4 regions of the Bradyrhizobium sp. CFUWI genome follow, and region 3 is predicted to be linked to each of the others. Evidence: riboswitches for the same ligand, from Rfam matches in the RefSeq annotation. Region 3 holds a riboswitch; each other region holds the start of a gene.
The links. Region 3 has a riboswitch for cobalamin ahead of metE (5-methyltetrahydropteroyltriglutamate--homocysteine S-methyltransferase). Riboswitches for the same ligand answer to the same signal wherever they lie in the genome.

Region 1 (4,110 bases), on a different contig from region 3:
GCCGCCCACACCCCGTTTTCGCCGTCCCAGCTGCCGCGGCTCGCCGCCTTGGAGTACTCCGTGGCGCGCTGCTCGAAGAAATTGGCGTGCTCGACGCCATTGAGAATCTCGACGAGCCACGGCAGCGGATGCGCCTTGAGCTGTGTGAACCCGCCCTCCTTCGCCTCGAAGAAGCCGAAGACCGGGGCAATCCGGAGCTGGGTCAGTCGCCAGTCGGCGACGTAGCGGACGTAGGCGTGGATGTGCTCAGGCAGCATGCCCTCGATCTTGCCAAGGCCGAAGGCGAGCTCGACGAAGTTCTCCTCCAGGTTCACCATGGTCTTGGCGACGTCGACAATGTCGTCGCGGACGGAGCGCGTCACCGCGCCGGTTTCGCGGTGCCATTCGTGAAATAACTTGATGATGCCCTCGCAGTGGAGACTCTCGTCGCGCACTGACCAGCTTACGATCTGTCCCATGCCGTTCATCTTGTTGTGGCGCGGGAAGTTGAGCAGCATGGCGAAGCTCGCGAACAAGGCCATGCCTTCGGTGAAGGCTCCGAACATCGCCAGGGTGCGGGCGACATCGGCCACGGTGTCGACGCCGAATTCGTGCATGTAGTCCGCCTTGGCGCGCATCTGCGCATAGCCGCGGAATGCCTCAAACTCGGTCTTGGGCATACCAAGCGTCTTGAGCAGCAGCGCATAGGCGTCGATATGAACCGTCTCCATATTGGTGAAAGCGGCCATCATCATCTGGACGGTGAGCGGCTGGAAGATCGGGATGTAGCGCTTGAGATAGTTGTCGCCGACCTCGATGTCCGACTGAGTGAAAAAACGGAAGATCTGGGTAAGCAGCGCACGCTCGTTGGCGGTGACGCGGTCCGACGCCCAGTCCTTGAGGTCGGTGCCGAGCGGTACCTCTTCGCCCATCCAGTGGGTCTGCTGCTGGCGCTTCCAGAACTCGTAAGCCCAGGCGTAGCGATCGACGTCATAGCTGCCGGTCGAATCAAGGAGGCCGACGCGCCCCTTGCCGATCAGCGTGCGCGGATCGACGGACGACAGATCGATCATTGACATGCGAGGCACTCCTCATAGTCGGTGCGCTGCGGCGCCGGCGTTGCCGTGTCATCCTCGGCAATCTTGCCGGCGAACGCCGCGCGCGAGATCGATTTTGAACGGCAGTAGTAGAGGCTCTTCACCCCACGCTTCCATGCCGTCCAGTGCAGCATGTGGAGGTCCCACTTATCGACGTCGGCCGGCAGATAGAGGTTGATCGACTGGCTCTGGCAAATGAATGGGGCGCGATCGGCGGCAAGCTCGACGATCCAGCGCTGGTCGACCTCAAAGGCGGTGCGAAGGATCGCTTTCTCGTGCTCCGACAGGATGTCGAGATGGGCGACCGACCCCTCGTGCGCGATGATCGACTGCCAGGTCGCCGAGGTGTCGGCGCCCTTGGCGGCCAGCACCTTGGCGAGATGCGGATTACGCACCGAGATGGCGCCGGATAGCGTCTTGTGGGTGTAGATGTTGGCCGGGATTGGCTCGGTGCAGGCGCTGGTGCCGCCGCAGATGATGCTTATCGAGGCGGTCGGCGCGATCGCTATCTTGTGGCTGAAGCGCGCCATCACGCCGCGTTCCAGGGCATCCGGGCACGGGCCACGCTCGCGAGCGAGCGCCACGGATGCCGCGTCGGCATCGCGACGGATTTTTCGGAACATGTTCAGATTGAACGACTTGGCCAGGACACTCTCCATCGGAATGCCCTTGGCCTGGAGAAACGAGTGGAAGCCCATGACGCCGAGGCCAACGGAGCGTTCGCGCAGGGCGGCGTAGCGGGCACGCTTCATGCCGTCCGGCGCCACTGTGATGAAGTGGGTGAGCACGTTGTCGAGGAGGCGCATGACGTCCTCGATGAAGCCGGGCTCCTTATTCCACTGGTCCCAGGTCTCGAGGTTGAGCGACGACAGGCAGCACACCGCGGTGCGCTCCTCGTCGCGATGATCGATGCCGGTCGGCAGCGTAATCTCGCTGCACAGGTTGGAGGTCGAGACCTTGAGGCCGAGCTCGCGCTGGTGCTTGGGGAGCGCGCGGTTCACGGTGTCGATGAACAAGAGATAAGGCTCGCCCGTCTGCAGCCGGTTCTCAAGGATACGTTGCCACAGCTGGCGGGCATCGATCTCGCGGACGACCTCGTTAGTCTTCGGGCTGCGCAGAGCGAACGTGGTGCCGGCACCCACGGCACGCATGAACTCGTCGGTGACGTTGATGCCGTGATGTAGGTTGAGGCTCTTGCGGTTGAAGTCGCCGGACGCCTTGCGGATCTCGAGGAACTCCTCGATCTCGGGATGGTGGATATCGAGATAGACCGCCGCCGAGCCGCGCCGCAACGAGCCCTGGCTGATCGCCAGCGTCAGGCCGTCCATGACGTGGATGAACGGGATGATGCCCGAGGTGACGCCGCCCCTCACTTTCTCGCCGATCGAGCGAACATTCCCCCAGTAGGTGCCGATGCCGCCGCCGTTGGAGGCAAGCCAGACGTTCTCGTTCCAGGTGCCGACGATGCCTTCGAGCGAGTCCGACACCGAGTTAAGGAAGCACGAGATCGGCAGGCCGCGCGGGGTGCCGCCGTTGGAGAGCACCGGTGTGGCCGGCATGAACCACAGTCGAGACATCCCATCATACAGACGTTGGGCATGCGCAACATCGTCCGCGAAGGCGCAAGACACCCGGGCGAACATGTCCTGGAGGCTTTCGCCGGCGAGCAGATAACGGTCGGTCAGCGTCAGCTTGCCGAACGACGTCAGCAGGTTGTCGCGCGACCGATCGAGCGTGAGGTCAGACGGCCTTGGCGATGGCGCGAGGGGCCTTGGCAGCGGAGCCGGCGATGGCGGCGGCTGCACAAGACACAGCTCAGGCGTGGTAGGCTTGGCCTGCGCTGGGAGCGGCCGCACACTCGGCATCTCGATGAGATGACCATGCTGATCGAAATCGTAAGACGGCGACATCGGCAACCCCGCGATGTTTGAGGCTGGGGGGCCGTGCGGACGACTTGCGAGGAGACCGGGCAAATATCACCAGTTGCAAGCAACCCACCGGGGCACCCCGCCCGAGGACGTTCGTTCTGTCGCGGCAGGTCTCCTGGCTCGCGGGTCGCTGCGGCTGTCGGCCTTCCCAGCGCTGTCGCGCCAGTGACCATGATGACAACCGCTCGCCGCTTACAGTTGCGGGGGCAGCCTCGGAATAGCCGTTGCCGGCGCACCGGGTTCCCTCTTAGCTTCCATCCTACGAGATGCGGGAATGGAAGACCGTGACGGGCTACATATAGGCGCCGCTCGCGGAGATTCGTCAAGGCGGCACCGTCAAGTTAACGAATTGGAGCAGCCCCAAGGTCGAGGTTCGGCGAGCGCTTGTCGTGGAGATCTCGCGCCAAGTCGCAAAGGCTCGCTCGCGCGAACCACGACGGAAGTCGGCAGTGACGGCTCCGAGAGAGAGGATGTGGAAAAGGTTCGCGACCTGATCATGAACTGACAGAAAAGTTGAGCCTGACGGGACGATTTGAAACGCTTCATGATCCGATCGCGTCGCCTGTCACCCTTCCGGCGTTCGTGGTCTGGACTATCCCTTCACCCGGCGATGTCCGCTGTAGGTGCTTCCCGTCGAGTCTCTACTCCTCCCCCCTGGCAGGGGCTTGGCTCGGGATTGGCAATGAAGGTTTCCGCGACTTTGAGCAGTTCTGCTCCTCTTTCCCCAAGGGCCCCGCATCGGCCCATCTATACGGCGCATACGACCTCGGGGCAAAAGGACTAGAGTCTGTTCCGCTCACGGATTGAGCAGCCGAGCGTCAGGGCGTGTACTGTTGCCCGCCAGCATTTGATGCTAGTGAACAGCGGTTAATAAATCACTGAAAGTGCATTGCATGCCTTGGCGAGCAATGGAGTGCGAAGATCTTCCATCTGTGAACGCGATCGTAGATCGCGTTCACCTCAATTACCCTGAGGATGAGTGAGCTGGTCCCGCAAATCTGAACAGCGCGATAAGTGGAGTTTCTGCCTGACGGCGGGCAAGATTGACCCGCGAATCAGGAGAGACGATGAGCAGACGAGCACGGCGGAACCACACTCCGGCTTTC
Region 2 (8,665 bases), on a different contig from region 3:
CCCGATCACCGTCACGATCGGCACCGCCGCGTTCTTCAGCGCGTGAATGAACAGGATGCCGCCCTGGCCGAGGCCCTTCGCCTTGGCCGTGCGGATATAATCCTGCTGCAGCACTTCGAGCATGGACGCGCGGGTGATGCGCGCGACCAGCGCGATGTAGACGCAGCCGAGCGCAATCGCCGGCAGGATCAGGTTTTCCAGCCACGGCCAGAAGCCTGAGCTGAGCGGCGTGTAGCCTTGCACCGGCAGCCATTCGAGCTCTAGTGCGAAGATGTAGGCGAGCATGTAGCCGACCACGAAGACGGGCAGCGAGAAGCCGAACACGGCAAAGCCCATGATGACGCGGTCGATCAGGCTGCCGGCCTTCCACGCCGCCACCACGCCGAGCGGCACCGCCACCACGATCGTGAGCAGCAGCGTGACGATCATCAGCGACAGCGTCGGTCCGAGACGCTGCCCGATCATCGCCGACACCGGCAGATTGGTGAAGATCGAGGTGCCGAGATCACCGTGCAGGATGCGCCAGACCCAGCTTCCGAACTGGACCAGGAACGGACGGTTGAGGCCGAGGCTCTGGCGGATGCGCTCCACATCCTCCGGACTCGCCTGGTCGCCCGCGATCACCACGGCCGGATCACCCGGCGCGATGTAGAGCAGGCTGAACACGAACAGCGCGACGATGGCCATGACCGGCAGGGTCGCGGCGATGCGGCGGAGGATATAGGAGAGCATCTGGCCTCAGCGCACGATCATGCAGACTTGGAGACGCCCCAGAAGAACGGCAGCGGCCCCTTGGTGATGCCGGAGACGTTCTTGCGCCACGCAGTGTAGCTCAGGAAGAAGCCCGTCGGCGCGTAGACGACGTCATCGAGGGCCGCCTTGTTGAGGCGGCCGATGGCGGCCTTCTCCTCGTCGAGGTTCTTGGCCTCGAACCAGGACGCGACCTCCTTCTCCGTGCCGGGGCTGTTCGGCCAGCCGAACCAGGCCTTGTCGCCGTTGGCGCGAATGGCGGTGTACGGTGCCGGATTGATGCAGTCGGCGCCCGCGTGCCAGGTGTGGAACATGTTCCAGCCGCCCTGCCCCGGCGGGGTCTTCTGCGCGCGGCGCGAGCCGACCGTGCCCCAATCGGTAGCGACGAAGTCGACATTCATGCCGAGCCTCTTCAGCAGGTCGGCGGTGACGTCGCCCAGCGCCTTGGTGATCGGCTGGTCCTGCGCCACGATGCACGTCACTGGCTGCCCGGAATAGCCGCTCTCGGCGAGCAGTTTCTTGGCCGCATCGAGATCGCGCTTGCCCTTCAGGATCTCGCCGCCCACCTCGCTATAGAGCGGCGTGCCCGGCGTGAAGAAGCCGGGCAGCGGCTTCCAGAGCGCGTTGTCGTCGCCGACGATCGCGCGCATGTAGTCTTCCTGGCTGAGCGCCATCAGCACCGCGCGCCGCGCCCGCACGTCGTTGAAGGGCGCGAACAGATGGTTCATGCGGAACGAGCCGATATTGCCGAGCGGATCGCCGATGTCGACGCTGATGTTCTTGTTCTTCTTCAGGACCGGAACGAGGTCCGCAATCGGGTTTTCCCACCAGTCGACCTCGCCGTTCTGCAACGCTGCGGCTGCCGTGGCCGGATCCGGCATCACGATCCATTCGATGCGGTCGAGCTGCATCTGCTTGCCGCCGGCGAGCCAGGAGGCCTTCTCCTGCCGCGGCACATAGTCGGTGAACTTCTCGAACACAGCCTTCGCGCCGGGCACCCACTCGCCCTTGGCGAACTTCATCGGCCCCGAGCCGACATATTCGGTGATCTGCTTGAACGGATCGGTCTGCGCGATTCGCTCCGGCATGATGAAGCTGCACGGCGAGTTGTTCTTGGCCAGCGCGTAAAGCATCTTCGGGAAGGGCTGCTTGAGCACCCATTTGAAGGTGCGGTCGTCGACGGCAGTGAGCTCCTGCTGGAGCGCCTTGATCATCAATCCCATGGGGTCGCGCGCCGACCAGCGCGACAGGCTCGCAACGACGTCCTTGCTCAGCACCGGCTCGCCGTCATGGAACTTGAGGCCCGGCCGCAATTTGAACGTCCAGGTGGTGCCGTCGTCCGTCACTTCCTCGGACTCGACCATCTGACGCTGCGGCTGCAGCGAGGAATCGATGCCGTAGAGCGTGTCCCAGACCATCGCGGCGGCGTTGCGCACGACATATTGCGTGCCCCAGATCGGATCGAAATTGGCGAGATTGGCCTGGGGCACGAAGCGCAGGGTGCGGGCCGATGCGCCTTGTGCGATCGCCGGGGCCGCGAGGCCGGTCAATGCCAAACCACCCGCGCCAGCCAGTCCCTTCAATACGGTCCTGCGATCCATGAAGTCCTCCAAGTAATGCCGTGATGCCGGCCAATCGTTGGCCAAGAGCAGTTGAAACCAGAGCCCATTCGCTTGCAAATGGTATGCCACTAACCGGCCCTTCGCCAGCAGGATCTCATCGCGATTTTGAGCCGCCCGGGGCCTCAAAGAGTTGTCGCCAACGTTGCGATCCACGAGGGTGCGGTCGCAGAACGTGTGCAGCGCGCCGAGATCGCGGCTGATTCGCCTGGTCAGACCATCAGAGAGAGCCGCAAGCGGCGCCAGCCGATGACCACACCGGTCATGGAGAACACGAAGCCCAGCGCACAGAGCCCGACGATCACGATATCGCGCAATCGTGGATGCGCCATGAGGACCGGAAAATCGAGCGTGTGCAGCGCGCTGTAGAACCAGCGATAGGCGCGCCGCGAGGCATCCAGCCGTTGCAGCACCTGGCCGCCGGCACCGTCGATGTCGAACCAGAGATCGCCGCAGCGCGCGCGGTAGACGGGTGCTCCGGGGACGGCGGAATGCGCGGGATAGTCGTCGTTTCCGGCCAAAATTGACGGCGTGCCGCATCCAGCGGCGAGCCGCACCGCGAGCGCTTCGACGTCGCGCGCGGTCAGAAATTCCGCACGGGACGCATCCCCTGCCATGGCCAAGGTCTGGACGCCGAGGGCGGAGCGATCGCGGCGATAGACATGACCGCCGAAGGCAAACCATTCAACCTCGCGGACCGGCGCCGCTGTCGGCTGTCGATCGAATGACGGAGCCGCCGTCCAGTCCGGTGCCGCGTTCATCACGCCGGCTTCGGTGGGGCTCAGCTCCCCGCGCGAGAACAGCCGGCCGTGATCCATCGAAAGCCAGCCGCTGAAAATCCAGGTCAGCACGAACACCGTTGCCGCGAGGCCAACGAGGTGATGCAGCGCATGCCAGCCGCGGTAGGGCGTCGAGATCCGGCGATCTCGCATGCTGATCCGCACCATCCCGAGCAGCGCGCCCAGCGAAGCCGCGAGCAAGGCCAGCAGCGACAGCGTCCAGACGAGGCGATCCCACAGCAACCAGTTGCTCCGCAGGACCGTGGGATAGATCCAGTGCAGCACACTGCCGGCCCAATTCCAGCCGCGCTCGCCTCGCGTCGTATCGAGGACGACCTCGCCGCTGCGCGACGACAGATAGATCTCCGTTCCAGCGGCGTCGCCGAGGGCGATGCGAAACAAGGGCCGATGGCGGTCAAAGCCGTTCGGCACGCTCCATTGACCGTAGTCTTCCAGCGCGACGTTCCCGGCCCGCGCGGCATCGAGCCCGCGGCGGCGGGCGTGATCTTGCGCGATGGCGAGCGCGAGATCGGCAGACATCAAAGCTGCGTCCTGCCCGTCGGCGGCACGGACCGCACGGACGCGCGATGCACCCGACACGATATAGACCGATCCGCCGATCCGCTGGACCAAACGCACGCGGGTGGCATCGATGACCCCGCTCGCGGCGACCGCGTCGGCGATTGAGATCCTCGTCTCCGCATGCTCCACCGGCGCGAGGCCGGCAAAGCGCTCCGCTTCCGTCAGCGACGGAAACGGAACGAAGTGCATCACGATGCCGGTCGCGAACCACATCGCGAACAGCACGCAGAACGCGACCCCGAGCCAGCGATGCAACAGGACGACCGCGCCCAGCATGCGGTCAGCGTCCTACCATTTGAACGCCGCCGAGAGCTCGTAAGTCCGCGGCGCGCCGAGCAGGATCTGGTCCGGATAGAACGGATCGCCCCAGATCGCATAGCGCTTGTCGGTGATGTTGCGGACGCGGAAGGTCAGGCGGGCCTGGTCGACTACGTTGAACACCGTCTTGGGGATGTCGACGAAGGCGTAGACGTCGGCCACCGTGTAGGCTTTCATCGTCACGACATTGGCATCGGTGTTGTAGCGGTCGCCGACATGGCGGCCGGTGATGCCGAGCTCCACCGGCCAGGGCGTGAAGAAGCGCCAGGACGCGCCGGCATTGGCGACGATGCGCGGGACGTTCGGCGGCGTGTTGCCGGTGAACGAGCCGCCGGCGAAATTGTAATCGGCATAGCGCGCATCGACATAGGCGATGTTGCCCCAGAGCCGCAGCGGCTCGATCGGACGCAACGACGCCGCAAGCTCGACGCCCTTGGACTCCTGCCGCCCGGCGATGTTGAGCGCCTGCCCGCCGGCCGCGGCATAGACGTTCTTGCGCACGATGTCGTAAGCCGAGAACGACCACTCCGCCCTGTTGTCCCAGAACAGATGCTTGACGCCTGTCTCGTAGGTGCGTGCGGTGGTGAGGTCCAGCGGCTGGGTCGGCGTGAGCAGGAAGATGTTGTTGGCCGACACATCCGCGCCGGTCGCATACTGGCTGAAGAAGGTCAGGCCGGGCACGGCCTCCCAAGTGTAGCCGATGCGCCCCGTCACAGGCGCCCAGTCCTTCGTGTACGGGAAGCCTGCTTTCTCCAAGCCGCTCTTGTCGGTCGAGTTGCGATCCAGTCCGATATGCTCGACGCGGATGCCTCCGATCAGCGCGAAGGTCCGGGTCAGCTTCAGCCGGTCCTCGAACGAGAGGGCTTCGTTGTCGATACGCGCAGTCTGTTGCTGCGTCGTGAGAAGGCCGTAGAAGCCCCGGTTGGGATCGACCAGCGAAACGGAATCGCCAGGGAAATTGGCCGCGCCCGGCCTGACGAAATCGAGATAGCTCGAGGACAACGTCGTGACCAGCCGATTGTCGAAACCTGCGATGTTCGTGTCCCAGATCAGGTCGGTGATGTTGCCGACGAGACGCTGGCTGTGCGCGACGTAGAAGCGCTCGCGATCGACCAGGTTCGTGGTCGAGTTGAACGCCTCGATCTCGTTATTGAACCAGGTGCGCTCGGCGCCATAGCCATAGGCCTGACTTTTCAGCGTGAGATCGGGCGCGAGCTTCAGCTCGAAGCCGCCGCGCAACCAGACTTCCTGCGCGACGTTGCGATTGTCGAGGACGTTGTAATTGGTGTTGAAGGTGCGGTCGTCGATGGTGACCGCGCCGAGATCGGTCTTGTTGTAGTTCGAGACGTAATTGCCCGAAACGATCCCGCTCGTCGCATGCGAGCCGCTGAAGGCGATCGGCACCAGCGGCGCGCCCCAATAGGCCTTGCCACGATCCTCGCGGTACTCGATCGCACCCCACACCTTGAGGCTGTCGGAGATGCGGTAGTTGAGCTGGCCGGACACATCCAGCATCTTGGTATTGGTGTCGTCGGCAAAGCCGTTGAGCGCGGAGCGGCTGACGTCGAAGCGGTAGTCGAGGCCTTGCACGTTGGTGCTGCCGCCTGAGCCGTAATGCGCGCGGAACGAGTTCAGGGAATCCCAGGAGAAATCGGCCTCGTTCCTGATCGGTCCCGTGTGCGGCTGCCTGGTGACGAAATTGATCGCGCCGCCGGCTGCGCCCTCGCCCGAGATCAGCGAGGCCGGGCCTTTCAAGAACTCCACGGCCTCCAGATTGGCCGTGTCCATGATCCGCGAGGTCATGTTCTGCGGGCCGATCTTGATGCCGTTGTAGAGGGTGTTGATCTGGCTGTTGGTGAAACCGCGCATCGAGAAGGCGGACGGCTCGGCCGGATCGTCACCGGAGGTGACGCCGACCGCGCCCTGGGCCACGTCGGAGACGGTGCGGTAGCCCTGCTCGCGCATGGTCTCGGCCGAGATCACCTCGACGGTCGCGGGCATCTCGCGCACCGTCAGGCCGAGCCGCGAGGCGCTCTCGGCCACGGCATTGGAGTTGAGCGGCGTCTGCACCGTCGCAGCCGGGACGACGGGCTTGGGCGCTGCGGATGCGGCGGCAGGCCTGCGCGCTGCCGCGCGGCGTGGGCCTTGCGCCTCCCGGCCGGCTGATCTGGCTGGCTTGCGGGATTGGGCCGGCGACACTTCGACCGGCGGCAGCGGTTCGCGAGCCTGCTGCGCCTGTGCGGCGGGCAGATCGAGCGCTGCAAAGGACGTGAGAGCCGCCGAAGCAAGCAGGAAATGGCGCGGTCGGAAGATGCGGATGGAAGACACGGCTGGAAACCTCGGTATGACGTCAGTGGCACGTCACAGCGAACGAGGTCTCACCTTTTGGCCTTGCGGCCGCCCGATGAAGCCGAATGTCTGTACTCCCCGACCGACATCTTCGCGTGTGACCACGGCTGACGGCAGGTCTCCTGGCTCGCGGGTCATCACCACTTCGTCGCCTTCCCGGGACCGAGGACCCAGTGGCTTCTGACGAAGGATTATCCGCTCACAGTTGCGGGGGCAGCCACGGCATTGGGGACAACGTCCCCGCACCGCATTCCCTTTTCATCCCCTCTCGGGGAAACCGTCGCGAGCATCTAGGATTACCGTCACAACAGAGTCAATGTGCCAGTTGCGGCGTTATTGCCACAGCGACCAACTTCCTTGGAGATGAGCATGGAAGGCGAGACCTTCCTCTGGCTGATACGGCACGCGCCGGTCGATGGCGTCAAAGGGACGATCCATGCCGCCGATGCGCCGGCCGTTCTCCGCGATCGCACACAACTGGAGGCGCTGCGGCAGCGCCTGCCGCGGGACGCTGCGAGCTACGCCAGCCCGTCGCGGCGCACGGTCGAGACCGCGCAAGCGCTGGGCCTCGAACCGGAGCAGGTCAGCGAATTCCGCGAGCAGGATTTCGGCGACTGGACCGGCCATCGGCACGACGCGCTCGCTGCCGCCGGCGGCGAGGCCTATGCGCAGTTCTGGAACGATCCGGCCGGCGGACGGCCACCGGGCGGCGAAAGCTTTGCGGATCAAGTCGCGCGCGTGCGGCTCGGTCTGTCGCGGATCGGAGCCGGACCAGCCACGCTCATCGTGCATTCCGGCACCATCCGCGCCGCGCTGTGCATCGCACTCGATCTCTCGCCACAAGCCGCCTTGCGCTTCGTGATCGATCCGCTGTCGCTGACCCGGATCGATCGCCTCGCGACCGGCTGGCGCGTCGTCTCGGTCAATCAGCGGATCAGCTAGGCCTGTCGGGCACATTGGCCTCTGCAAAGGTGGCCATGCCGTTGTGAAGCGCGCAGGCGACGCGCACCAGCGGCAGCGCGATGGCGGCGCCCGATCCCTCGCCGAGCCTGAGATCGAGGCTGATCAGCGGCTGCACGTTCAGGGCGCGCAGCACCAGGCGGTGGCCCTGCTCGGCCGATTGATGCGACGGCAGCAGATAGGGCTGACATGACGGGTTCAGCCGCACCGCTGCGAGCGCTGCGACCGACACGATGAAGCCATCGATCAGCACCGGGATGCGGCGCTGCGCGGCCGCGATGATCGCGCCCGAGATCGCGGCGATTTCCAGCCCGCCGACAGCACACAGTATCTTCTCAGGCGCCGCGCCCGCAACGCCGTGACGTGCAATCGCGGCATCGATCACGCGTGCCTTGTGTGCCCGGCCGGCCGCGTCGACGCCAGTGCCGCTGCCCGCGATCTCCTCGGCGCTGATGCCGAGCAGGCTTGCCGCAATCGCTGCCGACGCCGTGGTGTTGCCGATCCCCATTTCGCCGAAGATCAACAGATCGGGCTGATTGGCCTCCGCGCGCGCAACCGCGCGCTGGCCGGCCTCGAAGGCAAACGCCAGTTCGGCCGGTGTGAGCGCAGCCTCCACGCTGAAATCGCGGGTGCCGTGGCGCGGCTTGTCGGTGACGATCCCCGCCATCTCCTGCTGCGCCAGCGTGCCGGCGTCGACCACCTCCAGGCTGGAGCCAAGCTCGCGCGCCAGCACCGAGATCGCAGCACCGCCGGAGGCAAAATTCGCCATCATCGCGATGGTCACTTCTTGCAGATAGGCCGAGACGCCTTGCGCGACGATGCCGTGGTCGCCGGCGAAGACGATGATCGGCACCCGCGCCGCGCGCGGCTGCTCGGTTGCCTGCAGGCCTGCGAGCTCGATCGCAAGCTGCTCGAGCCGGCCGAGCGCGCCGGTCGGCTTCGTCAGCTGCGCCTGCCGCGCAATCGCCGCCTCGCGATGGATCGCGGAGATCGCGGGGCAGTTCCGGGTGACCCATTCGGGGAGCATGCTGCCTCGCTTAACGCCTGCGCTTGAGAATATAGCTGTCCATGATCCAGCCATGCCGCGCGCGCGCTTCCTGCCTTGCCGCGACGATGCGCGGGCCGGTTTCGGCGAGGGCGCCGGACATGATGATCTGATCGGGCATGCCGAGATAGGCACCCCAGTAGATGTGAATCCCTGCCGGATCCAACGATTCGAATGCCGTGCCGCCGTCGAGCATCACCACCACGGTGTCGATGCCTTGCGGCCAGCCGCCTTCGCGCAAGCGCCGCCCCGTCGTGACCAGA
Region 3 (8,665 bases):
TATTCTTGTGTCAATGGGAAAGCGAGCTGAAGTATGTGTTCATTCCAGAACAGAATTGCCGCAAGGCGTCCAGCATAACTGCAGCAGCCGATTGTCAGGCAGGGCGTCCTGGGCGCGGCGTAGTAGAGGGCGGCGGCGATCATCGGCGGCCGATCTCGCGCCGGATCGGATCAAGATCGTCATCCCAATCGCGGTTACTTGCCTGCTCATTTGCCGCACGCGGAGCTGATCATCGAATCTGCGAGCACGCCGTGCCTGTGTGGCGGCAACGCGATCACGAACTCGGGAGAGGACGTCAGTAAACGCCGCGACGTGATCCCGGCGCAATGGCGCGAAGTTTCTCCTAGCTGCGCGGCCCGATCACCCGCAATTCCAGATCGGCCCGATCGGCGTCCGCGTCGAGCACGGCCCGAAACTGCCTCCGTTGTAGCGGCCGCCGCGGAAGCCGGGTTGGCCGAAATAGTGCCACTCGCCGTCCCAACCGAAATACTGAGGAACCGGGTCAATATACAAGTGGCGCCGGTCGGCGCGCGAGAGCCGGCGCATCAAGTCCTTCTGCTTGTAGAGCGGAATGCTATTGCTCAGCGGCTGGCGATAGCCGGGCAGGAAGCCGTAGCCTTGCCAAACCGGATGGGCCCCTTTTTAATTGGCGCAGCGTTCGCGACGACCGACAGCAGCGGCAGGATGATAGTAGCAGTTTGACACACACGGCGAGACATGGATTGATACTAGTCGGTCGGTTGCGCGAAGGCCATTCAAATTGGGGTTCAGAGTTTCACGTGATCTCGCGCAGAAGTTTTCTCTGATCACGCCCTTCCTGATCAGAAGGCGCGCATATCCCTGCTGTCACCCACCTGCACGACGTCGAAGCCGTAGCGCGAGAAAGTCCGGACGCGAGAGCTCACCGGGACAGATGGGGCGGCCGACCGAGCGCTCGATCTCGGGGAGCACCGTGCACTGCGTCCGGGCACACGGTCGGATCGTCGACCGCCATCATCACGCGCAGGGATCGACGAGATCGTCGAACGGATAGAGCGTTAAGATGACGCGAACGGTTCTCTCCATAACTCATGCCCGATCGCTTACGTTTGTTTCTCTCCCTAACCCTTCGCAATCATCAAACACCGCGGGCCAGAACACTCCAAAACTGTCATTCAGTGACGCAAAAAAAACGCCCGGCCTCATTTCGATGGCCGGGCGGAAGTTAGTCGTCGACAGAGGGAGCGCTGCCGACGGTTATTTGCAGCACAACGTTCGCCGCAAATTCTAATTACGGAATGATCAATGGTCGCAGAAGTCTGGCGTCATTTCCTTTTTTCAAACCGATATTGACGGAATGCAGCTCAACACTGGCTCGCACCGCTGGAGGAGGTATTGTCCGTTGTGCTGAGGATCGTCAAAGTCATGCTGATCTAGTGAGTGGCCCGAATAGAGACGGTCCGCGGCGGCTGTTCGCATGGCATCAACGTGCCGGCCGAAGAACGTAGCGCCCTACCGTCCCCGGGGCCTGGGAAAGTACCTTGTTATTCCTGCGAGCACTCGGAGCGCGTTCGAGCGATCCGCAGGCAGTGATTGGCGCACCTGCGTCCCCCTCTGCCGTATGCACATCGACCGCACTACTATCATCGTCTCACCGAGGTCGACAGCAAACAGCGGCCCGGTCCGCTTGTCGGGCATCCGCGTCAGCTACTGCAAAATGGTACAACGTGACGCTACGTGCGATTCAAGGTCTTTTGAGCTGACTCGAATAAAACTCAAGCCGCCGATCTCTCGCCGATAGCAAGTGATCCGCCATCGGTCGACATGCGTCCCGCATACCGTTTTTGGATGGGCATATACGCGCGAGCGCTCCAGATACATTGCACGTCATATTTCTTGTGTGATGTCGTGTGTTCGTCTCGTCCAAAAGATCGCGTGCGTTGGCGATCATGAATCGTCAGTTCATCACCCCGACCTTGTTGGCTTCCGACTGGTATCACCAGCGTTAAAATGTCGCGCTCCATGCGCAGTCGTCCGTTCTCCTGGCGCAGCCGAATGATCTCCCAGTCCGCCGACATCGCGCCGCGAATTCGCTCCCAATCAAAACGCCACTTAGAAGCTTTGTGAGACGAACCGCGAGCCGTTGCGGCTGTTGCGTGTAGATCGTGCACGACATGACAATGATCGAGGCGGGTGCGCAGAGACCTATGAGGGCGCTCGTTATGTTTGCGACGGGGAAGGCTGCTTGCTCCACGGATATGGAGCTGTCTTTTTGAGAAGAGCCCGACTGAAAGGCTCTCTCTCTCTCTCTCTCTCTCTCTCTCGCCTCTTCCTTTAAAGAAGGCCGGCAGGTCGCTAAGTCTTGTAGCTGCAGACAGCATGATATCGCGGTGCGGCAATCAGTTGTGGGAGGGGTGCGGAACGTGGATGAACCACTTCATGGAAATCCCGGCTGTGCTGCACTTCCGAGCAGGAGTCGGCCGGCGCTCTGGAGGGTTCCCTCGTTTAAAGCTGCGTGCTGGGCAACCACGAAGCTGTCGCACATCGCTCGCGCCAGATTGCTGGTTGTATAGAGCGACGCACTTCCAGCGAGAACGCTGGCAATGTTGCAGACCTCAGCGCTTTGCCGCGCGGCGTTTGTCGCGGCGAGGCGCATCAGGGTCGCGGTGCGCGGGTTTACCGCATCCTTGATCGCTTCCTCCCACAGCTCCTCGGTGGCCTCATAGAAGAAGGAACGGGCGGAACGCAGCATGGCTTCGGCTCTGGCCATCTCCAGTTGGACATAGCCGCGCTCTGCCATGACGGGCGCTCCTGTGATTGAGGTGCGGCTTCCGGCCTCCGCGATCACCTCGTCTAGCGCCGAGCGTGCAATACCGATGCCGACAATCGCATGCGCCTGGGCAGCGAAAGTCATGGACGGATAACGATAGATCGGCGCGTCGAGTGTCGGCGGACCGCCGCGGATCAAGGTCCATTCCTCCGGCACAATGACATCGTTGACAACGACGTCGTGGCTGCCGGTGCCTTGCAGACCGATGACGTCCCAATTGGGGCGGATTGTCACCTTCTCGGCCGGTATCACGGCTACCCGCGCAAGGCCACCGGTCGGATCGTCTTCCACAGTGATCCCAACGCCTATCAGATCTGCGCCCGGTGAGCCGCTGGCGAATGGCCATACGCCGTTCACGACAAACCCGTCGGTGCTCCGCCTGGCGGGCTGGAGCGGAAAAAGCGCACCTGCCAACACCACGTCCGGTCCATTCGCGTATACCTTGTGAAGCGTGTCCTCCGGAAGAGCAGCGAGGTAGCGAGCCCCATCGCCGAAGCTGGCGACCCAACCGGCGGAGCCGTCGACTTGGGAAATACGCTCGATCAGGCGACAAAAATCGGCCGGCGTTCGCTCCTCGCCGCCGAATCGCTTGGCGACCAAAGCTCGATAGACGCCAACCCGCTTGAAGCCCTCGATGATCTCGTCTGGAATCTTCTGCGCTCGGGCGAATTCCTTTCGACGCGCGCGGATATCAACCAGCAGCGGCGACAGATTATCCCAGGTCGCAGCCGTCACGTCGGTTACTGGAGTGATCGTCTCTGGTGGAGCGTTCATAAAGCTGTCCTCGGTGTCTTGAGCCGATCGCTGCCGCACTTCATTGAATTTGATTACGCGCGCACGGCGAAGCCAGTCGGATTGATAGCCAGTTGGCAGGGATCGTCAAAACTGTCGCAGCTGATATTGACTTTGATGCGATTACTCACGGTTGCCAGTCCAAACCACCCCCGAACGCATTGACTCAAAGAAAAGGTGTTGAGGGTCGGCAAGACTGACAGAGATATGGCTGTCGATGCTGTCGTTGAGGCGGAGCCGGCAAAGCAACGGATATGCGGCGGCGAGATCGATCCACCTCTGCTGCACTATGTCTCCAACGGGTGACGACAGCGCTGGTTTTGCCATGTCTCCTCCAAGGGACGATTTGTCACACTTGTGCCCCGCCGGCTCGAACCACGTGGTGAATTCCTGATTTGGCAACCGCGAGGTCGGCGATCCCCTGCGGCTCTTTGGCATGTCCCCAGCAATCGATGTGCCATCAATTATGGTCTGCCGGCTGTGTCTGAATCGAGCGAGATCACTTGGCCCGTGCCGCGCCGGGGTGAATGTTCGCGCCTCCCGTGTCTGATTCCAGGCACAACGCGTCATCAATCGGACACGGCGGAAGGAGAACGACTGAAGTGGACCTCGACCGCGAACCAGTCGGGTTCGGCTTGCCTGCTGGAGTTTCAGACCCGTTCCGATCTCCGGACAGTACCAACAGCGCAATTTACCGTGCTCGCGACCGTGGGCGACCTGACTCAGTTCGGTCCTCGATGCCTCGCGCACGGCTCCGGGGCTCCTCGCCGAGGGCCCTCGCCGGTGCTCAGCGGGCATGCGGGCCCGCTAACACTGCCCCGTTACCCTTTTAGAGTTTCGTCGCAGCATTCGATCGTGCCGCCTCGGTATCGGCATGCTCACCAGCCCGGGCGCGATGCGCCGCGTGCACGCCGGATCGGGCCCGAGGCTTCTCCATGTCCCGTCCCTTGAGGAGTAGCATGGAGGGCTGGTTCCCCGGCAGATTGTTATCCTCTCACTGAGTCGGGGCAAAATTTCGCTAGCTGGCACGCGCCGCTGCGGCCAACTCCTAGCAAAACACCCGAGTAATCGTGCTGCCCGATTTTTCCTGACGGGCTGAGGGCTGCGGGAAAGGCTCGCGACTGCTGCGAAGGCGTAAGCACCGAGACTTTCGAGCTGAATGTCTTGCAGTTGCTCTGAGGCGATCGGCGGTAAATAAGCTGCGGCGCGATCTTGCTCTGCCCGACCGTTTACCAAGCGCGCTTTCGCTCCTCTCTTACTATTCCCGCTCCTATGGCTCCATGCGAGCGAACCAGGAGCCAGGAGGAAAGGCCGCGATACGCTTGGCAAAGGGGGATTGCGGCTCCCAATCTTGCCCTTCGCTCTTCTCGAAAGTGATGACCCCGTTGTGTGTAAAAAAACGGGGTCCTGGGATATCACAGTTCACCAAAAGCAAAGCGCGCCACAGATCACCCTTCTCGGTCGGCTTGTCCTTCTGCTTCGGCAAGTAGTCCACTTCAACAGGTTCAACGATAGTGCAGCGGCCCTGCCGCAGAAGATCGCCGAGGCGGCCTTGCGTGGTCGTCACAAAGTTGAAGTTGCTCGGATCATGCAGAAAGCCAAGATTTGCGTCCCTTTCACTCTCCTTGACTTCAGTGGCGATCAACGAGAGTGCTAGGGCGTGCCAGCCCAATTCGATCGGCTTTGCATAGGTCGACGCAAGTTGAAACGTGCCGTCGAGCGCGATCCTCCAGGTGATAAAGTACGGTTCGTCTAATATATCGTCAGGGTGTCTGGTCCACAAAACGAAAACATAGTCGTTTTCGTCGAGTTCAGCGACGCCCCACATTCGAGGGACGAACTGTGCCACCTTCGAGACGTTGGAGATAATTTGTTCTATTGTCTCACCGTCTTGCGCTCGCCACGTTGACTTGAATCTTTCGATATGGGGGCTCTCGATGGCGCGAACACTGTTGCTCATCGCAGCCAGCCCGACCAGGCAGATCAGGGGTCGACCGAGACAAAACCATAACGCGCGTCTTCTAGACACTGTTCTCATAACTGCCGGCCTATTTGGTGTCATCCACACGTCATTCAAAGCGGGCAACCTTCGACTTGTTATGCGCGAGCGCAAGAAGTTAGCGGCGACGCGACGGGGAGACCGATGGTGTCCCATGCGAGCAGGCGCTCCCCTCTATGTCACGCGCCACTAACTTCACTGCCGGCGACAGCCTCAAGTTGCTGTGCTGGACATGCCCAGCAGGAGGAGACTGGGCATGCCGAAGACTTGCATTCTTCGTGCCAGGTAATAGACGGCAATTCGCACCGCTTTTGTGTCCTCTTTGTCGACTTTCCGACTGGTCAATGTCTCGATGTTTCCGTTCAGCGCTATCCAGCCCGGCTTATGCATCCTCGTCCCGCACCGGATCGTTCGATGGCGCAGCGGAACACCTCGGTACCAAGCTCCTGATGAGAATTGTTTGCCGCTATTGAACCGTTTGGTTCGGCATCGTTGCCAGAATGTGGCTTTCGATCTCTGCCATGCGTTTGGCCATTTGCGGCCATCGGCCATGGTGCGTCTGCCGCTCCTATCGCGACATGCGGCGCTTCGAGAATAGCCTCAGTTAGGAGCGCTTTGCACTCGATGGCGACGAGGCGAAACCGATCTTTACCGCCGAACATTTGGAGTCTTGCTGAACCGCACATCAACGTGCTGGCCGGGTATGTTGCTGGCTTCGCCAGCTTGGGCCTGTTCAACACGGATCCTGTTGGCCGAGAAGGTGGCTGGATGGTGGACTTGCTCAAAGAAGCGCTGAGAAGCCGGAGATGCGTTCTGCTCGAGGCAGCAGTCCCGACCGGGCAAGCCGCATTTGTCCCTTCCACCGATCTGGCGTGCGGCCCGCAGGCAGCTGCGATCGTCATTCCGATATTGCTGACTTGAGAGCGCTTACATCGGCTCAACGCATCAAGATGCGCGGCCATTCGCGTAGCGGATGTCGCAGCACCAGCTTGAGACATGATCTGAGAGGTTGACGGAAGACTTGTCTTCTCGATAATCCAAGTCGTCGAGGTTCTCCGGTCGCACTTGATCCGGAGCTAAGAGGGAAGCCGGTGAAGATGCCGGCGCTGCCCCCGCAACTGTGAGTGGCGAGCCGCTGTCCAACGATGTCACTGAAGCCTGCGCGGCTTCGGGAAGGCCGGACAGCAGCGATGACCCGCGAGCCAGGAGACCTACCCCGACAATATATTCGTCCACGGGCGGGGTGTCCCGGTGGTGCGCCAAGCAGCCGTCGCACTGCGCGACTTCCCCTGCCTGCGTCCGCCATGGCCTTCTGCCCCCAACACGGGGTTAACGCTATGTCTCTTCTCTCCCTTCCCGTTGCCACGCTCGGAACGCCACGCATCGGTCCAAGGCGCGAGCTCAAACTCGCTCTAGAAAGCTACTGGGCCGGAAAAAGCAGCGAACAGCAGTTGCTGGAGGACGCAGCTGGCCTGCGTGCCGCGAACTGGGCTCGTCAGAAATCTATCGGCGTCACGGTCATTCCATCAAACGATTTCTCGCTGTATGATCAGGTGCTCGACACAAGTGTCATGGTTGGCGCCATCCCGGAGATCTACGCCTCAAAAGCCGAATCCGTTTCGCTGAAGACGTACTTCGCCATGGCCCGCGGATCACAATGCGACGATCGGGATGCGAGTTGCGGTCACGGACCGCGCGGATTTGGCGCACCCCCGCAGGAGATGACCAAGTGGTTCGATACCAACTACCACTACATGGTCCCCGAGTTTCGCAGAGGACAGACTTTCAGGCTATGCTCTCGCAAGCCGATCGAGGAGTATGAGGAAGCCAAGGCCCTTGGCTTTCAGACCCGCCCTGTCCTGATCGGGCCGGTCACATTCCTAAAGCTCGGCAAGAGTCCCGATCCTGCGTTCCAGCCACTCTCACTACTGGATGAACTGTTACCGGCCTATATCGAAGTTCTGCAGGAATTGGCCAAACGTGGAGCAAATTGGGTTCAGTTCGACGAGCCCTGCCTGGTTCTTGATCTGGATGAGAGGGCGCGGCAATCTTTGCGACATGCCTATGATCGGCTCGCCAAGGAGGTGCCGGCCATCAAGATCTTAGTTGCCAGCTATTTCGGCGACCTCGGGGACAATCTGAACACCGCGTTGAGCCTGCCAGTTGCCGGACTACACCTCGACCTAGTTCGAGCGCCACAGTTGTTGGACCAGATCATCGCTGGCGGCCGAAGTGATCTCGTCATGTCGCTCGGTGTCGTCGACGGCCGGAATGTATGGCGGTCGAATTTGTCCTCGCTGCGCCAGCGGCTCGAACCCGCGATTGCGAAGCTCGGCAAGGACCGTGTACAGATTGCCCCATCCTGCTCGCTGCTTCATGTGCCGGTCGATGTTGAACTTGAAACCGGGCTCGTTTCCGACGTCAAGAGCTGGCTTGCTTTCGCGGTCCAGAAGATGCGGGAGCTTGCGATCCTGGCGCGGGCACTCGCAGGCGACCAGAATGTTGCGCCAGCTCTTGCCCAGTCGGAATGTACCGCGACTGTTCGCCGGACTTCGCCAAAAATCCGTGATGCTAATGTCGCTGTCCGGATGAAAGCGATCGATCAGACCATGCGTCGGCGCGCGAGCCCATTTGCCCGTCGTGCAGAGATCCAAAGCGATCGTTTCGGACTGCCGGCTTTCCCTACCACGACGATCGGATCGTTCCCGCAGACCACAGAGGTCCGGAATGCGCGTGCGGCGCATGCGCGGGGCGCGATAAGTGACGAGCAATACGACAGGTTCCTCAAGGAGGAGACTGCGCGCGCCGTACGTTGGCAGGAGGACATCGGTCTCGACGTCCTCGTGCACGGCGAGTTCGAGCGCAATGACATGGTGCAGTACTTCGGCGAGCAACTTGCCGGCTTCGCATTTACCAGGAGCGGATGGGTGCAGTCCTACGGCTCGCGCTGCGTCAGGCCACCGATCCTGTTTGGCGATGTAGTGCGCTCGAAGCCTATTACCGTGGACTGGTGGCGCTACGCGCAATCATTAACGAAGAAGCCGATGAAGGCGATGTTGACCGGT
Region 4 (8,665 bases), on a different contig from region 3:
GGCTTCACCGGGATCGTTGACGATGAAGGGATAGATGACGGGCAGATCGCCGATCAGCGCTTCCGGCCAGCACGCGGACGACAGCGCGACGGATTTTCCGGGCAGCCATTCCAGCGTGCCATGCGCGCCCATATGCACGACGGCATCGATCCCCTGCGCGCGGAGCCAGAGATAGAACGCGACATAAGCGTGGCGCGGCGTGCGGGCGAGATCGTGATAATCGGCATCGCGCGTGACCGCATCGCCCCGCTCCGGCTGCACCGCGATGATGGACCGGCCGCTTGCGATGGCCGCGAAACGGAACGCGCCATCGCGACAGCTGGGATCATCCTCCGGCGCGCCCCAGGCCTGCGCGAGATCATCCTGCAGGGATTGCGGCAGGCGCGAAAGGGCCGCGCGATAATCGGCAACGTTCCAGGCGAGCTTCTGCTTCAACAGTGTCCCACCGAGTGCTTGAACCGGCGCGGCAGCGAAGCCGGCCCCAGCGAGATCGGACAGTAATGCTTCCACCGAAGCCAGCGCATCGAGGCCGACCGCATGCGCGATCTGGTGTGGCCGCCCCGGATAGTTCGAGAGCACGATCGCCACCCGTTTCTCGGCGGCGGGCTTCTGTGCAAGTCGCCGCCAGGCCGCAACGCGCGCGGCGACGGCCTTGACGCGCTCCTCGTCGGGCCCGTGCGCCAGATGGGCGAATTGCAGATCGGGATCGCGCATCCCTGCCGACTTGAAGCTCACGACACCCGTGAACAGCCGGCCATCGACCTCGGGCAGCACCACATGCATCGCGAGATCGCCGGGCGAGAGACCTCGCAGCGACTCTGCCCAGTCTTCGCGCCGCGCCGTCGAGAGCGCGACCTGGAACACCGGACAGGATGCGGCATCGAACGGCGTCGTGCCGTCCTCGCCGATGGCCGAGAACGCCGTCGCGTTGACGATCGCGGCCGGAGGATTTTGCGCGAGATGCGCGCGCAACCAATCGGCAACGCCCGGGGCCTTCAAAGAGGTGACGAACGCGCCATATGCGTCAAAGCCCTTCTCGCGCAGCGCGGCGATCAGGGCATCGACCGGGCCTGCATCTGCGGCCGTAAGGTACGAGCGATAGAATGTCACCAGCGCGAGCGGCCTGTCCTCACTCGAGGCCGGCGCAGCAATGACGCCGCGCGAGGGATCGTAGAAGCCCATCTCCGGCACGGTCATCTCGCCGGTGACGGGCCCGGCATAAAGCCCCGAGGCCAGCGCGAGCTGCGCGATCGCCGCCTGCGCGGCGACCGGACCGCCGGTGTCGCAGAGCACCTTGAGCCGTCGCAGCGTCGAGACCGGCAAGGTCGAATATGAATCGAGCCGCGTGTCATCGCGACCGTCGGCCGGCAGCACGGCGAGCACGATGTTGCGGTCCTTCGCGAGCTGTTGGAGCGCAGCGAGCCCGTATTGCCAATAGGATTCGCCGCCGATCAGCCGCACCAGAATGCCCCGCGCCTGCGACAGCGTCTTCTCGATATAGGTGTCGACCGAGAGCGGATGGCGCAGCTCGGCGAGATTGGCGAGCCGCAATGATGGCAGGCTGCTGCGGCCACGCCGCCAGCCGGCAGCGAACGCGGCAAGGTCGGAATCCGAATACGAGAGCACCACGAGATCGGCCGGGTCCTGGCCGATGTCTCTGGGTGTCGCGGTCTCCTCCAGACCGCGGCTCTCGCGGAAAACGACGTGCATCAGATACCAAGTCCTGACCTGATCGCGGCCTCATCGATATCGCCGTGCTCGCCGATCACGACGAGCTTGGACTGCCTGAGACCTGCGCCCCAGGGCTTGTCGAACTGGTGGCGCACGCGCTCGCCCACGGCCTGAAGCAAGAGACGCATCGGCTTGCCCGCGACCGCGATATAGCCCTTGGCACGCAGCACGTTCTGCTCGCGCGCCAGGCGCTGCACGGAGGCAACGAGCGCATCGATGTCGGCGACTTCCGGAAGGTCGATCACGACGGAAGCGAAATCGTCGTGCTCGTGCTCCTCCTCGCCGTCATGATGCGAGGGGCGCGCGGCGAGATCGTTCTCGGCGGCCGCGCCGAGGCCGAGGATGACGCGGGCGTCGATCGCGCCGTCGGTGACGGGCAGCATCGGCACGCGGCGCGGCATCTCGGCGGTGATGGCCGCCCTGGCGGCTTCGATGCCGGCGGCGCCCGCGAGATCGGCCTTGGTCAGCAGCACGATGTCGGCGCAGGCGATCTGGTCCTCGAACACTTCCGACAGCGGCGTCTCGTGGTCGAGATTGGCGTCGGCCGCGCGCTGCGCCTCGACGGCGTCAGGATCGGGCGCGAAGCGGCCCGCCGCCACGGCCTCGGCGTCGGCGAGTGCGATCACGCCGTCGACCGTGATGCGCGAGCGGATCTGTGGCCAGTCGAACGCCTTCAGCAGCGGCTTCGGCAGCGCCAGGCCCGAAGTCTCGATCAGGATGTGATCGGGCCGCACCGGCCGCGCCAGCAATTTCTCCATGGTCGGAATGAAATCGTCGGCGACGGTGCAGCAGATGCAGCCATTGGCAAGCTCGACGATGTTCTCTTCCGGGCAGTTCGCATCGGCGCAGGACTTCAGGATCTCGCCGTCGACGCCCTCGCTGCCGAACTCGTTGACGAGCACGGCGAGCTTCCTGCCGTTGGGATTTGCGAGAAGATGCTGGATCAGCGTCGTCTTGCCGGAGCCGAGGAAACCAGTGACCACCGTGACCGGGACTTTTGCGAGCGAGCTCATTCGGCGGCCTCCGGCACGATTGCAATGGGGGGAATGCGGGCAAGCGACTGCTTGCGGAAGATTTCGGGGCGGCTGCGCCAGGGCACGAGCCCGTCCGGCGCGGCCGCATAGGCCGCAGCGCCTGCGACTACGTCCTGCGCATTCGCATCCGACAGGCGGCCGTAAACATAGGACCAGCGGCCGGGTGCGCTCAGCGCCACCGAGCAGCCCTGGCTGCAGGCCGACAGGCATTCGACGGGAACCACATTGACGCCGTCGGGCACGCCGGCCTCGAGGATCGCACCGTGCAGGCGCTTGCCGGGCGTGGTCTCGCCCTCGCCAAGCGTCTGGCCGGCACGGCAGGTGATGCAGACGTGAAGTGTGACGGTCATCGCCTCTTCCAGATAACAGCGGGAGGCGATGAGGCACACGGACCATTCGTCAGAAGGCCCGCTTCCCCGTCGCGGAACACCCCGTCCGCCGGTCCAAAACTCGTCCGCGCTGGCAGGTCTCCCGGCTTGCGGAGCAGGGTCTAGGCCCTTCGATCCCCGCCTTCCCGATTCCCTGGGGAATCAGTGGCTTTGGGCATCTCTCCGGTCACGGTCGCGGGGGCGGCTGCATTTTGGACCCAAATCTTGCCGATTCGGACCCTATCGCATTCCCTCTTCGCCTGTCATAGGACAGGAACCAACGCCGGGCCACCATTTGCCGGTGGCCGCCTCTTGTCAAGCCGAAGGACCGGATCCAATGACGCCTGAACCGGACACCCAAACACCTGAGGAAACCGACGCCCGGCACGCCCAGAAAATGGCGAAGAAGAAAGCCGCCCGCGACAAGATCATGGCGACCAAGAGCGGCGAAAAGGGCCTCATTATCGTCCACACCGGCGCCGGCAAGGGCAAGTCCTCCTCCGCCTTCGGCATGATCGTGCGCTGCGTTGCCCATGGCTTCCCCTGCGCGGTGGTGCAATTCATCAAGGGCGCTTGGGACACCGGCGAGCGCCGCCTGCTCACCGGTCATTTCGGCGAGCTCTGCCAGTTCCATGCGATGGGCGAAGGCTTCACCTGGGAGACGCAGGACCGCGCCCGCGACATCGCCGCCGCGCGCGCCGGCTGGGAGAAGGCCAAGGAGCTGATCCTCGATGAGAACCTGCGCATGGTCGTGCTCGACGAGATCAACATCGCGCTGCGCTACGATTATCTCGACATCGCCGAGGTCGTCGACTTCCTGACCACCTCGAAGCCGCCGATGACTCACGTCGTGCTCACCGGGCGCAACGCCAAGGACGAGCTGATCGAGATCGCCGACCTCGTCACCGAGATGACGCTGGTCAAGCATCCCTTCCGCTCCGGCATCAAGGCTCAGGCCGGCGTCGAGTTCTGAACGACGATGGCACGCGCGCTGATGATCCAGGGAGCCGGCTCCGACGTGGGCAAATCGCTCATCGTCGCCGGCCTCGCGCGCGCGTTCACGCGGCGGGACTTGCGCGTGCTGCCCTTCAAGCCGCAGAACATGTCGAACAACGCGGCCGTCACCGTCGACGGCGGTGAGATCGGCCGCGCCCAGGCATTTCAGGCGCTCGCCGCAGGCGTGGAGCCGCACACCGACATGAACCCGGTGCTGCTGAAGCCCGAGACCGATGTCGGCGCGCAAATCGTGGTCCAAGGCAAACGCATTGCCACGGCGCGTGCGCGCGACTACGCCGCAATGAAGCCCTCGCTGATGGGCGCGGTGCTGGAGAGTTTTGAACGGCTGAAGGCGCGCGCCGATCTCGTGCTGGTCGAGGGCGCCGGCAGTCCGGCCGAGGTGAATTTGCGCAAGTCCGACATCGCCAATATGGGTTTTGCCCGCAAGGCCGACGTGCCGGTCGTGCTGGTCGGCGACATCGACCGTGGCGGCGTCATCGCACAGCTCGTCGGCATCAAGACGGTGATCGACCCCGACGATGCCGCGATGGTCCAGGGGTTCGTCATCAACAAGTTCCGCGGCGATCCTACCCTGTTCGACGACGGCTACAGGCTCATCGAACAAAAGACCGCCTGGCGCGGCTTCGGCGTGCTGCCCTGGTTTGCCCGCGCCGGCGAGCTGCCGGCCGAGGACGCGCTGGGCCTGAGCGACGCGCGCAAGCCCGGCCAATGCAAGATCGCCTGTCTTGCGCTGTCGCGGATCGCCAATTTCGACGATCTCGATCCGCTGAAGCTCGAGCCTGGCGTCGATCTCGTAATGGTGCGGCCCGGCGAAGCGATTCCCGGCGACGTGCGCCTCGTCATCATCCCCGGCTCGAAATCGACCCGCGGCGATCTCGCCTTTTTGCGCGCGCAGGGTTGGGACATCGACCTGCTCGCGCACCATCGCCGCGGCGGCCACGTGCTCGGCCTCTGCGGCGGCTATCAGATGCTGGGGCGCAGCGTTGCTGATCCCGATGGCATCGAGGGCCCCGCGGGCGATACGCCAGGACTTGGGCTGCTGGATGTCGAGACGGTGATGAGCCCGCAGAAGACGCTGACGCGTGTCGCGGCCGTGCATGCCGCCACAAAGCAGGCGATCGAGGCTTACGAAATCCACATCGGGCGCACCGACGGACCGGATCGCATCCGCCCCTTCGCGACGCTGAACGGCGAGCCGGAAGGCGCGGTCTCGCGCGACGGCCGCGTGCAGGGCAGCTATCTGCACGGCCTGTTCACGTCGGATGATTTCCGCAAGGCGTATCTGGCCAAGCTCGACATTCCCGCCGGCAACGAGCCCTATATGGCCCGGGTCGAAAGCGCGCTCGAGGCGCTGGCCGATCACATCGAAAAACATCTCGACGTCGCAGGCCTGCTCGCGCTAGCACGCTAGGGCTTCGGCGAGGCGCGTCCATTCGGCTTCGCTGCCGGGAAGCCCGAGCCGCAGCCATGTCGGCTCTCGCGCAAACACGCGCGACCAGATATGGCCGCGCGCGAGCTTCTCCTGCGCAGCACGTGCGTCAGGCGTCTCGTAAAGACGAAACAGCGGGGTGCCGCCGACCAAGGTCCAGCCCTGCGCTCGCGCCATCTCGTCGAGGCGAACGCAGTCGCGCGCAAGCCGCGCGGATGTGGCCTCGGCCCAGGCATCGTCATGCAGCGCGCGACAACCGATTGCGATCGCTGCCCCTGAGACCGGCCATGGCCCTGAAGCCGCCGCGAGCTTGGCCACATCAGCCGCATCGCCAAGAGCAAAGCCCAGCCGCAGGCCGGCAAGGCCGTAAAACTTTCCGAACGAGCGCAGGACCAGCAGCCCCGGCCGTCCCGCCTCAGGTGCAAGCGACAGCGGAACCGCGTCGGCAAAGCTCTCGTCGATCACGAGACGGCCGACCCGCAGCAGCAGAGCCAGCAAATCCTTTGGCGCATGAGTCCGGCCGTCGGGATTGTTGGGGTTGACGACGACGGCGAGGTCGGCGCCCGCCAGCGCGTCGAGCTCGCCTGCCTCCTGCACATCCCAGCCCGCGGCCGACAGCACGCCGGCATATTCATTATAGGTCGGCGCGAGGATGCGCGCGCGGCCGGGCGGCGCGAGTTGCGGCAGCAATTGAATGGCGGCCTGCGCGCCGCCGAGCGCGACGATCGGTGCGCTGGTGCGATAGGCATGCCGCGCGGCCTGATGCAGCGCCTCGATCTCGGCGCGCGACGGCAGCGCGCTCCACGCGCGCGCGCTCACCTCGCCGACGGGATAAGGCAGCCGGTTGATCCCGGTCGACAGGTCGATCCAGTCCTCGGCGCGTCCGCCGAAACGCTCTTGGGCTTGATCGAGATTTCCGCCGTGCTCGCGCATGCCCCGTTCTTTCACGCGAAGGCCAGGATCGCAAGCACGCCGGCGAGCAGCAGCATGGCACGGCGGTAGACCGTCAGTCCCTCGCCGATATCCGCGGCAAGCGGATCGCGCGCGCCCTCGTTGAGCCAGGGTTCGTTCGTGATGCTGCCGTGATAGATGCGGGGACCGCTGAGCCGTACGCCGAGTGCGCCGGCCATCGCCGCTTCGGGCCAGCCGGCATTCGGCGAGCGGTGACGGCGCGCGTCCCGTGTCATGCATGACAGCGCTTCGGACCGCCTCGGCGCCAGCAGCACGAACAAAAATCCGGTCAGGCGCGCCGGAATGAAATTGGCGACATCGTCGATGCGCGCCGCGGCCCAGCCAAAGGCTTCGTGCCGCTCGCTGCGATGGCCGATCATGGAGTCCAGCGTGTTGATCGCCTTGTAACCCAAAACGCCGGGCAATCCGAACAGCGCCCCCCAGAACACCGGAGCGACGATGCCGTCCGAGGCGTTTTCCGCGAGGCTCTCGATAGCCGCGCGCGCGATGCCGGCCTCGTCGAGCGCTGTGGGATCGCGACCGACGATCCGCGAGACCGCCTCGCGCGAGGCGGCGATGTCGCTGGCCCGCAACGGCTTCGCCACGGCAGCCACATGATCGTGCAGCGAGCGCAGCGCGACCAGCGGCCAGGAGAGGATGCCGACCAGCACGATCTCGATCCAACCCTTGGGAAGCAAGGTCTGAATCATCCAGCCGATCACAACGGAGACTGCAATCACCAAAAGCGCTCCAGCGATACCCGCGGCGCGGCGAAGCGCCGGCGGATCGGCTGCGCGATTCCAGCCGCGATCGATGGCGCCGATCAGCCGCCCCAGCCAGGTCACGGGATGGCCGATCCGCGCGAACAGCCATGACGGCCAGCCCGAGAGGGCATCCACCGCCATCGCCACCACCATCGCGCCCGCAAAGCCCAATCCTGCCTCCTGTCCCGCCCCTGTTGCGCAAAGCAAGGCGCGAGCGCAAGCCCCTCCACGCCCGATTTCGGCTTTGTCTTTGGCCGCGATTGGTGGTTAGTCAGGCCTCCAGGAGACCTTTATGGCTGTCATCTTGATCACCGGCGGAGCGCGATCGGGCAAGAGCATGCGCGCGGAAATGCGCACGCGCGCCTTTCCCGGGCAGCCGGTCTATGTCGCAACGGCCGAGCCGCTCGACAGCGAGATGGAAACGCGCATCGCAAGGCATCGCGCGCGGCGCGGAGCCGACTGGATCGAGCGCGAGGTACCGCTCGATCTCGTGGATGCGCTGGTCGCGAGCGATGGCGGCGGCGCACGGCTGGTGGACTGCCTGACGCTGTGGCTTTCCAACCTGATGCATGCGGCGCGCGACTGGGAGCGTGACGTGACCGAGCTCGCCAGCGCCCTGCCCCGCTTGAAGAGCCCCGTCGTCCTCGTCACCAACGAGGTCGGCCTCGGCATCGTGCCCGACAATGCGCTGGCGCGCAGTTTTCGCGACGCCGCGGGGATCATGAACCAGACGATCGCGGCCGCCGCCGATGAAGTCGAGTTCGTCGTCGCCGGCCTTCCCATGAAATTGAAATGATGCCGCGCGCCGAGCTCCTCAAGGACATCGTCGCCGATCTCAGGATGGCGGCATCGTTCGTCACGATCCTCCCGGTGGCGTCGTCGAAGCCGGCGCCTGACGGCGCCGTCGCGCGCGCGACCTGGGCGCTTCCCGTCGCGGGACTGCTGGTCGGCCTTGCCGGCGCTTTCGTCTACAAGGTCGCCACGCGGTTCGGGCTGACGCCGAACCTTGCTGCCCTGCTCGCCTTGGCTACCACTGCCCTCATCACCGGCGCGCTGCACGAGGATGGTCTCGCAGATGCCGCCGACGGGCTCGGCGGCGGCCGCACGCGCGAGCGCAAGCTGGAGATCATGCGCGACAGCCGGATCGGCACCTACGGCGTCTGCGCGCTGATCCTGTCGTTCGGCCTGCGCTGGAGCGCGCTCGCGACCATCGCCAATCCGTATTCCGTCGCACTCGCGCTTTGCGCCGCGCATGCTGCTGCCCGCGCCGGCGTGCCGGCCTTCATGGCCCTGGTCCCGCCCGCCCGGCCGGACGGGCTGTCGGCGAGCGCCGGCGCGCCGCCGGGCCGGAGCATCGCCGTCGCCTTTGCA

Region 1: another riboswitch for cobalamin. It lies ahead of AC066S_RS38455 (ribonucleoside-diphosphate reductase subunit alpha); the one in region 3 lies ahead of metE (5-methyltetrahydropteroyltriglutamate--homocysteine S-methyltransferase).
Region 2: another riboswitch for cobalamin. It lies ahead of AC066S_RS06925 (TonB-dependent receptor); the one in region 3 lies ahead of metE (5-methyltetrahydropteroyltriglutamate--homocysteine S-methyltransferase).
Region 4: another riboswitch for cobalamin. It lies ahead of AC066S_RS06840 (DUF1636 family protein); the one in region 3 lies ahead of metE (5-methyltetrahydropteroyltriglutamate--homocysteine S-methyltransferase).

The regions. Positions count from the first base shown of each region.
Region 1 covers NZ_JBWJZE010000070.1:422-4,531, forward strand. Annotated here, with positions in the region: gene AC066S_RS38450 (ribonucleotide-diphosphate reductase subunit beta) at 1-1,058, opposite strand, end outside; gene AC066S_RS38455 (ribonucleoside-diphosphate reductase subunit alpha) at 1,049-2,986, opposite strand; cobalamin riboswitch at 3,093-3,306, opposite strand; partial or broken gene AC066S_RS38460 (hypothetical protein) at 3,327-3,568, opposite strand.
Region 2 covers NZ_JBWJZE010000002.1:681,187-689,851, reverse strand. Annotated here, with positions in the region: gene AC066S_RS06940 (ABC transporter permease) at 1-732, opposite strand, end outside; gene AC066S_RS06935 (ABC transporter substrate-binding protein) at 750-2,351, opposite strand; gene AC066S_RS06930 (PepSY domain-containing protein) at 2,582-4,006, opposite strand; gene AC066S_RS06925 (TonB-dependent receptor) at 4,019-6,376, opposite strand; cobalamin riboswitch at 6,493-6,694, opposite strand; gene AC066S_RS06920 (histidine phosphatase family protein) at 6,767-7,339, shown strand; gene cobT (nicotinate-nucleotide--dimethylbenzimidazole phosphoribosyltransferase) at 7,332-8,384, opposite strand; gene cobF (precorrin-6A synthase (deacetylating)) at 8,395-8,665, opposite strand, start outside.
Region 3 covers NZ_JBWJZE010000044.1:11,751-20,415, reverse strand. Annotated here, with positions in the region: partial or broken gene AC066S_RS37205 (hypothetical protein) at 361-719, opposite strand; gene AC066S_RS37200 (acyl-CoA dehydrogenase family protein) at 2,417-3,583, opposite strand; gene AC066S_RS37195 (nodulate formation efficiency C protein) at 4,872-5,561, opposite strand; gene AC066S_RS37190 (hypothetical protein) at 6,225-6,521, shown strand; cobalamin riboswitch at 6,632-6,833, shown strand; gene metE (5-methyltetrahydropteroyltriglutamate--homocysteine S-methyltransferase) at 6,938-8,665, shown strand, end outside.
Region 4 covers NZ_JBWJZE010000002.1:661,147-669,811, reverse strand. Annotated here, with positions in the region: gene cobN (cobaltochelatase subunit CobN) at 1-1,710, opposite strand, end outside; gene cobW (cobalamin biosynthesis protein CobW) at 1,710-2,744, opposite strand; gene AC066S_RS06840 (DUF1636 family protein) at 2,741-3,115, opposite strand; cobalamin riboswitch at 3,210-3,430, opposite strand; gene cobO (cob(I)yrinic acid a,c-diamide adenosyltransferase) at 3,471-4,106, shown strand; gene AC066S_RS06830 (cobyric acid synthase) at 4,113-5,561, shown strand; gene cobD (threonine-phosphate decarboxylase CobD) at 5,550-6,512, opposite strand; gene cbiB (adenosylcobinamide-phosphate synthase CbiB) at 6,524-7,465, opposite strand; gene cobU (bifunctional adenosylcobinamide kinase/adenosylcobinamide-phosphate guanylyltransferase) at 7,587-8,090, shown strand; gene cobS (adenosylcobinamide-GDP ribazoletransferase) at 8,087-8,665, shown strand, end outside.